DNA from 3 places in the Streptomyces sp. NPDC085900 genome. Region 3 is predicted to be linked to each of the others. Evidence: riboswitches for the same ligand, from Rfam matches in the RefSeq annotation. Region 3 holds a riboswitch; each other region holds the start of a gene.
What was found. A riboswitch is a leader RNA that binds a small molecule or an ion and turns the genes downstream of it on or off. The one in region 3 is predicted to bind cobalamin.

Region 1 (2,248 bases), on a different contig from region 3:
GTGCTCGACCCGCCCTCCGTACGACAAGGTCCCGCCCAGGCGCACCCCGAGCGCTCCCGCGAACGAGGCCTCCACCGGACCGGCGTTGGGGCTCGGGTGCCGGCCGGCGTCGGCGCGCCAGGCCCGTACCGCCCCCGCCGGGTCGCCCCCGGCGACCGTCGCGAGCCCGGCCGTCAGCCTGGCCCCCGGCCAGCCGGCGACGTCGTCCAGCCGCGCCGAGGCCCATCCGTAGCGCCGGTACCGGGCCGAGCGGTGCCCGACCATGGCGTCCAGCGTGTTCACGGCCCGGAAGCCCAGCAGCCCCGGCACACCGCCGACGGCGCCCCACACCAGCGCCCCGACCACCGCGTCGGAGGTGTTCTCGGCGACCGACTCCACCACGGCCCGCGCGATCCCGTCGGCGTCCAGCGCCTGTGGGTCCCGCCCGCACAGATGCGGCAGCCGCGCCCGCGCGGCCTCGACGTCCCCGGCCTGAAGGGCCCGCCCGACGGTCCGGGCCTCGCGCGCGAGCGAAGTCCCGCCGACCACAGCCCAGGTGGCGGCGGCGGTCAGCGCGACGGAAGCGGTCCGGGAGGAACGTACGAGCGACTGTGCCGCGGCACCGAGGGCCACGGCACCGCCCACGCACACGGCGGTGTGCAGCGCGCCCCACCCTCGGTGGTCGCGCCACAGCACTCTTTCCACGGCGCCGGCGGCACGCCCGAACACGGCGACCGGATGCCCGCGGCGGGGATCGCCGAGGAGCTGGTCACCGAGGAGTCCGGCGGCGGCGCCGTACGCGAAGACGCGATCGGCCCGCACCGGCTCAGCCCGCCACGGGGTCGGGCAGGGCTCGGTGGATGAACCTCAACAGGCAGCCGCGCATGGCGATATGTCCTCACTCAGGGTGTCCACGCCCTGGTTCGACGAGACCGGCGGTGGGAGTTCCTGGCTTCCGGGGGATTGCTACCCCGGTGACAGTGGCGGGACCGCGCCGGAATCTCACCGGCTTCCTCCCTTGCCGCCGTACATGGCTCCGGAAGTCCACCATGCGCCCGTACGGCAGTCAACTTGCCGTTGACCTGCGGCGCGGGAGTGTGCTGAGGCCCACACGCAGGGGGTCGCCGGGGTCACCGGAACGCGTGATGCCGGGACGGATCACCGTCCCGGCATCACAGGTGCGTTCGAGGCTCAGGCCTTGTTCATGATCAGCGAGATTCCGTACGCGACGGCCGCCGCGCATCCCGCGAAGGCCACGTAGGCCCCGGTCGCGGCGAGAGCCGCCGAGTTGCCCTCGGCCACGGCCCGTTCGCGGCGGGCCAGGCCCATCACGCCGAGGGTGAACAGGGCGACGAGACCCACGGTGACCGCGAGGCTGACGCCGAAGACGGAGCCCAGAGCTGCCCAGTCGATCTTCATGCTGCTGATTCCTTCGTTACCTGATGCTCGAGACTCAGACGGCGGCCGGCGGGGCCGCCGGCTCCGTGGTCGTGGTCGTGGCCGGCGCCGAGATGGTGGCCGTCAGCTCCTCGCTGACGGTGCCCGCGGGCGGCGGGGTCACGGCGGCGATGGCCGTGGTCACCACGCCGGGCGGTTCCTCGGTCTCGTTGACGTTGGACGCGTCGACGACCTCGCGGCGCGAGAGCTTCCAGATCGCGGCGCTCGCGGCGACCAGGAAGACGGCGACGAGGGCGGTGCCCCAGTCCCCGAGATCCGTCACGGACTCGGCGCCCGCGCCGACGAGCGCGGCGGCCGGGAGGGTGAGGACCCAGGCGACCAGCATGCGGGTCGCGGTCGACCAGCGCACCACACCGCCCTTGCGGCCCAGGCCCGCGCCCATCACCGAGCCGGAGACGACGTGCGTGGTGGAGAGCGAGAAGCCGAGGTGCGAGGAGGCCAGGATCGCCGTGGCGGCGCTGGTCTGGGCGGCGAAGCCCTGCTGCGGCTGCAGCTCGGTCAGGCCCTTGCCCATCGTGCGGATGATGCGCCAGCCGCCGATGTAGGTGCCGAGCGCGATGGCGAGACCGGCGGAGAGGATGACCCAGGTGGGCGGGTCGGCGTCCGGGGCGACGACTCCGCCGGCGACCAGGGCGAGGGTGATGATGCCCATCGTCTTCTGCGCGTCGTTCGTGCCGTGCGCCAGGGAGACCAGTCCGGCGGAGGCGACCTGCCCGGCGCGGTAGCCCTTGGCGGCGGCCTTGCCCTCGGCCTTCTTGTCCAGGGTGTAGGAGAACCGCGTCGCGAGGAGCGCGGCGAGACCGGCGACGAT
Region 2 (2,248 bases), on a different contig from region 3:
CAGGTCGTCGTGCCCAGTGCGGACGTGCATCGGCTGCGGGCGTCCTCCGAACCCGGGACTCGTTTGGCCGGTGAGCTGCTGGCCCATCGGCCGGCCCATCCCGGTGAGGCGCCCGAGGCCGAGGAGGCCGGTGGGCTGGGGGACGCGGGTGCCGTGTGCGCTGTCGTCGATCCGGCGGGGATCGGCACGCGGCTGCTCCCCGTCGAGGTCTCCCTCGCGCCGGGGGCGACGCGAGGGCAGACGATCGTCGACCGGCGCCCTCGGCCCGGCGAGGCCGAGCACCATGAGGGCGCCCGTGAACAGGCCCTGGTCGATGTGGCGTTGGACGTGGACGTGGAGCGGTTCGTGAAGTTGTATCTGGCTACCGTCGAGCGGTCCTAGTCCGCTTCGGCCGCCCGTGCCGTCCAGCGCTGTTCCACCTTCGCCAGGCGCCAGTAGGCCAGTGCGGCCGCCCACACGATGATGAACAGGGCGACGATGACGTAGCCGATGTTGCCGACGTCCAGGCCCGCGAGTTCCATCGTGCCGATGAAGAAGGCGACCACGATGGACAGGCCGGTGATGGTGAGGTTGTAGAAGACCTTGCGGACCGGGTTGGAGAACGCCCACTGGTAGGCGAAGTTCATGAACGTGCCGTCGAGCGTGTCGAACAGGCACATCCCCGCGGTGAAGAGGAGGGGCAGGCAGAGGATCGCGTACCAGGGAAGGCCCGCCGCCGCTCCGGAGCCCGCCATGACCATGAGGGTGACCTCGGTGGCCGTCTCGAAGCCGAGCCCGAACAGGAAGCCGACCGGGTACATCTGGCCGGGGCGGCTGATGGACCGGGTGAGACGGCCGAGGAAGCGGTTCATGAAACCGCGGGAGTCGAGGTGCCGTTGGAGCTCGTTCTCGTCGTACGTCCCCGCCCGCATCGCCCGGAACACGCGCACGATGCCGACCAGGGCCACCAGGTTGAGCGCGGCGATCAGGTAGAGGAAGGCACCGGCGACCGTGGTCCCCAGGAAGCCGAGGACCTGGTGGGTGCCGGAGTTCTGGTTGGTCACCTTGTCGGCGAGCTGCGTGCCCGCCGCGATCATCACGGCCAGCACGATCACCACGCTCGAGTGCCCCAGCGCGAACCAGAACCCGACGGACACCGGCCGTTTGCCGTCGGCCATCAGCTTGCGGGTGGTGTTGTCGATCGCGGCGATGTGGTCGGCGTCGAAGGCGTGCCGCACGCCCAGTGTGTAGGCGGTGATGCCCAGGCCGATGCCGAAGGCCTTGGAGCCGACCTCGTAGTGGCCGGGGACCACCAGGAGGAAGAGGATTCCGAAGGCGACGATGTGAAGGGCGGCGATCACCGCCACCAGTCCGGCGGTCTTGACGGTGTCCTCGCGCCGCCAGCGGAAGGAGACGTCCTTGATCTCAGGCAGGGTCATGCGATCAGCTCCAGCACCTCGTGGATCTTTCGTGAGCTGCCGTGGCCGGTCTCCTGGCTTACGGGTCGTGCGTCCGTCATCCCTGCCTTCCCAGCCGTCGTGAGACGACCAGTGGCTGTCCCTTGCGGGACGCGGGACGGGGACTCCCCGATTTCAGTGGCGAGGGCCGCTCCGGTATCGCACCGGATTCCCGAACGCCACGGCCCGCTCACCGTAGGCGACCGCACGTATCCCTGCATAGCTGCGTACCTGCGCAGGTATTCAAGATCACATATGGGGCTGCGAGGATGACTCCATGCATCTCGTCCCGGCCGACCGCGCAGACCGTCGCACCATCGACGGCCACCGGGTGTGCGACGCCATCGCCGCCATCGGTGACGAGGCCCATGTCCGCGCCTGGGCCGACCGCTTCTCCCTGCTCGCCGACCCCAAGCGGCTGGCCCTGCTGCTCGCGTTGCACCGCACGGGGCCGCTGGCCGTGTCCGACCTGGCGATCGCGACCGGCATGAACGACCCGGCCGTCTCCCAGGCGCTGCGGCTGCTGCGCGCGGCCGGTGCGGTCGCCGGGGAGAAGGAGGGGCGGGTCGTGCGCTACCGGGTCGTCGACGAGGACGTACGGCTGCTGCTCAAGCACTGTGCGGCCGACGCGAGCTGACGGCGTGCGGACGTGACGGACGCCCCGGAGCGGGGGATCCCCGGGGCGTCCGTCGTTCGGGAGTGGTTCAGGAGCGGGCGCCGCGCCGGCGTCGGCTCGCGACGACGATCGCCGCGCCGCCGGCCAGCAGGACCGCCGCGCCGCCGGCGATCATGCCGGAGTCGCTGCCGCCGCC
Region 3 (2,248 bases):
GCCGGGCAGCGCGGTGGTGAGGTGGCCGCTCTTGGCGAGGGTCTTGGCGAGCCAGGCGGCGCCGTTGTCCGCGGCGGGCAGGTGGTCGGAGTCGCTGTCGGGGTCCGTGCAGCCGGCGGGCGCGTCGGTGTCGTCCTGCCTGCTGCCCGCGACCGTCTCGCCGAACAGGCCCAGCACGGCCGCCGCGGTGGCGTCGGCGTTCGCCGCGAGCTTGCCCTTCTTGTCGGGCTGGTAGGCGAAGGCGCCCGCGTCGGGGCCGTCGCAGGGCAGCGCGAGGCCGCGCAGGGCGTCGAAGGGGGACTTGCCGTCCTTGCGGAGGTTCGGCACGGTCACGCCGCCCTGGGCCAGGGCGCCGATCACGACGGACGTCGAGTTCGCGTCACTGGCGCCGCCGGCGGTGAACCCCCAGCCGCCGTCCTTGTTCTGCACCGACTTCAGCCAGGTGACGGCCTTTCGCACCCGGCCGTCGTGACCGCCGATCTCGGCCAGGGCCTGGACCGCGGCCGCCGTGCTGTTGGTGTCGGCCTTGCAGGGCGCGCCGGCGGTGGCGCGGTAGGCGGCGAAGGAGCCGTCGCCGCACTGCTGCCGGGCCAGCCAGGCCACGGCCGCGTCGGCCGGCTCGACACCGGCGGTGCGCTGCGCGAGCAGGGCGAGCGACTGGCGCCAGACGCCGTCGTAGGTCGGGTCGGAGGTGCCGTAGAGGCCGGCGGGGAGCGATGCCGAGGGAGACGGCGAGGCGGCGACAGCGGGGGTCGCACCGCCGAGTACGGCTGCGGCGGCCAGCGCCGCGGCGCTGTGACGGATGACGTTCATGATCGGCTGCTGCCTCTCCCTGGGGAGCCTGACAGCAGCACGGGACAGCCCCGGGCGGCTCGGCTCCGTATACCTCGACGGTGCCGTGTGGCGGCGGGGTGCCGACACACCTGAGCCGGTCACGATCCGTGCGGGGCACTCCGGCTGGCCGGTCCGGGTCGGACCGGGTCACGGTTGCGGGTCAGCGCCGGATTCGCACCGGCTTTCCCCCGTACGGGTGATGACGACCCCGACACTGTACCCGCGGGTCAGGAGCGACCTGAGAGGTGGCTGTGCGTGACGGAGGTCACTGGTGCCGGTGCCGTGAACTGCCCGGTCCCGGTGTCTTTCTGTCGCCGTCAGCCCACGACGGCCACCGCGTCCACCTCGACCAGCACCCCCTCCCGCACCAGGCGTGCCACGACGGTCGTCCGGGCCGGAAGCGGGTCGCAGTCGGCGAAGAACTCCCGGTAGACGGTGTTGAACTCGGCGAAGTGGGCGCGGTCGGCCAGATAGCAGGTGCAGCGCACGATCGAGCGGCGGTCGCCGACCACGGCCTCGACATTGGCCAGCACCCGGCGCGCCTGGTCGGCGAAGGCGGCCGGCATCTCGTGGGTGACCGGATGCAGGGGCCCCTGGCCGGAGGTGAACAGGAAAGGGCCGGTGCGCACGCCCTGTGACAGCGGCGGTTCGGTGCCGTCGGAGAAGCGGACGTAGGGCGCGGCGTCGGTGTGCACGCGCTGCGGGTCGCCGCCGAAGGGCAGGACGAGGGTGCGGGTGGCGAGCCGCCAGGTACCGTCGGCGGCCCTGCGGAAGGCGTCCTCGTAGTGGCCCACCTGGTACGGCGGCCCGGCGGGCAGGATGCCGCCCGGGTGGCCGTCGCTGCGGTACGTCGTGAAGTACGAGGTCGCCGTGGCCGTGTCCGGGCCGGTCACGGTGACCCGGATGTTGGACATGACGCGGCGCGAGAGCCGGTGGGCGGGACGGGCGCCGAAGTACGTCCGCAGGGCGTCCCGTCCCTCGATCCGCCGTTGTCCCTCGGGCCACTGCCAGACGCCGTCCTCGGTGAACAGCTCGGCCACGGTGGCGGGTTCACCGAGATCGAGTCGGTGGACGAAGTCGAGGATCAGGCGTTCGCAGGCGCGCTCGGCGAGAAGGTTCTCCATGAACACGTATTCATACGCGGTCGACGGCCGTGTACGTCACCGAATTCATGCGCGGTCGACGGCCACGTACGTCACCGGATCGCTCCCCGGCACCGCCTCCGCCCGGCCCAGCTTCACCAGCCGTCGCAGATGCGCCTCCGCTTCTGAGACGGCGATGTTCCGCGAACCGTAGGGGATTTGCTCCCAGGGCCGGTTCCACTCCATGCGCTCGGCGAGCTGCCAGGGGGTGAGGGGTGCGGCGAGCAGGCCCAGGAGCCCGGCGAGGCGTTCGTCGTGGTGGGCGAGCAACT

Region 1: it holds a riboswitch for cobalamin, as region 3 does, so the genes downstream of both, ACIGDI_RS36975 (cobalamin biosynthesis protein) here and ACIGDI_RS03635 (prenyltransferase/squalene oxidase repeat-containing protein) in region 3, are expected to answer to the same signal.
Region 2: it holds a riboswitch for cobalamin, as region 3 does, so the genes downstream of both, ACIGDI_RS32350 (HoxN/HupN/NixA family nickel/cobalt transporter) here and ACIGDI_RS03635 (prenyltransferase/squalene oxidase repeat-containing protein) in region 3, are expected to answer to the same signal.

The regions. Positions count from the first base shown of each region.
Region 1 covers NZ_JBITSP010000014.1:168,682-170,929, forward strand. The annotation lists gene ACIGDI_RS36975 (cobalamin biosynthesis protein) at 1-801, opposite strand, end outside; cobalamin riboswitch at 902-1,043, opposite strand; gene ACIGDI_RS36980 (hypothetical protein) at 1,171-1,398, opposite strand; gene ACIGDI_RS36985 (inorganic phosphate transporter) at 1,433-2,248, opposite strand, start outside.
Region 2 covers NZ_JBITSP010000011.1:116,601-118,848, forward strand. The annotation lists gene ACIGDI_RS32345 (nucleoside hydrolase) at 1-381, shown strand, start outside; gene ACIGDI_RS32350 (HoxN/HupN/NixA family nickel/cobalt transporter) at 378-1,418, opposite strand; cobalamin riboswitch at 1,444-1,659, opposite strand; gene ACIGDI_RS32355 (metalloregulator ArsR/SmtB family transcription factor) at 1,714-2,073, shown strand; gene ACIGDI_RS32360 (LAETG motif-containing sortase-dependent surface protein) at 2,141-2,248, opposite strand, start outside.
Region 3 covers NZ_JBITSP010000001.1:815,457-817,704, forward strand. The annotation lists gene ACIGDI_RS03635 (prenyltransferase/squalene oxidase repeat-containing protein) at 1-813, opposite strand, end outside; cobalamin riboswitch at 925-1,066, opposite strand; gene ACIGDI_RS03640 (RidA family protein) at 1,152-1,529, opposite strand; partial or broken gene ACIGDI_RS03645 (nuclear transport factor 2 family protein) at 1,527-1,958, opposite strand; gene ACIGDI_RS03650 (MBL fold metallo-hydrolase) at 2,004-2,248, opposite strand, start outside.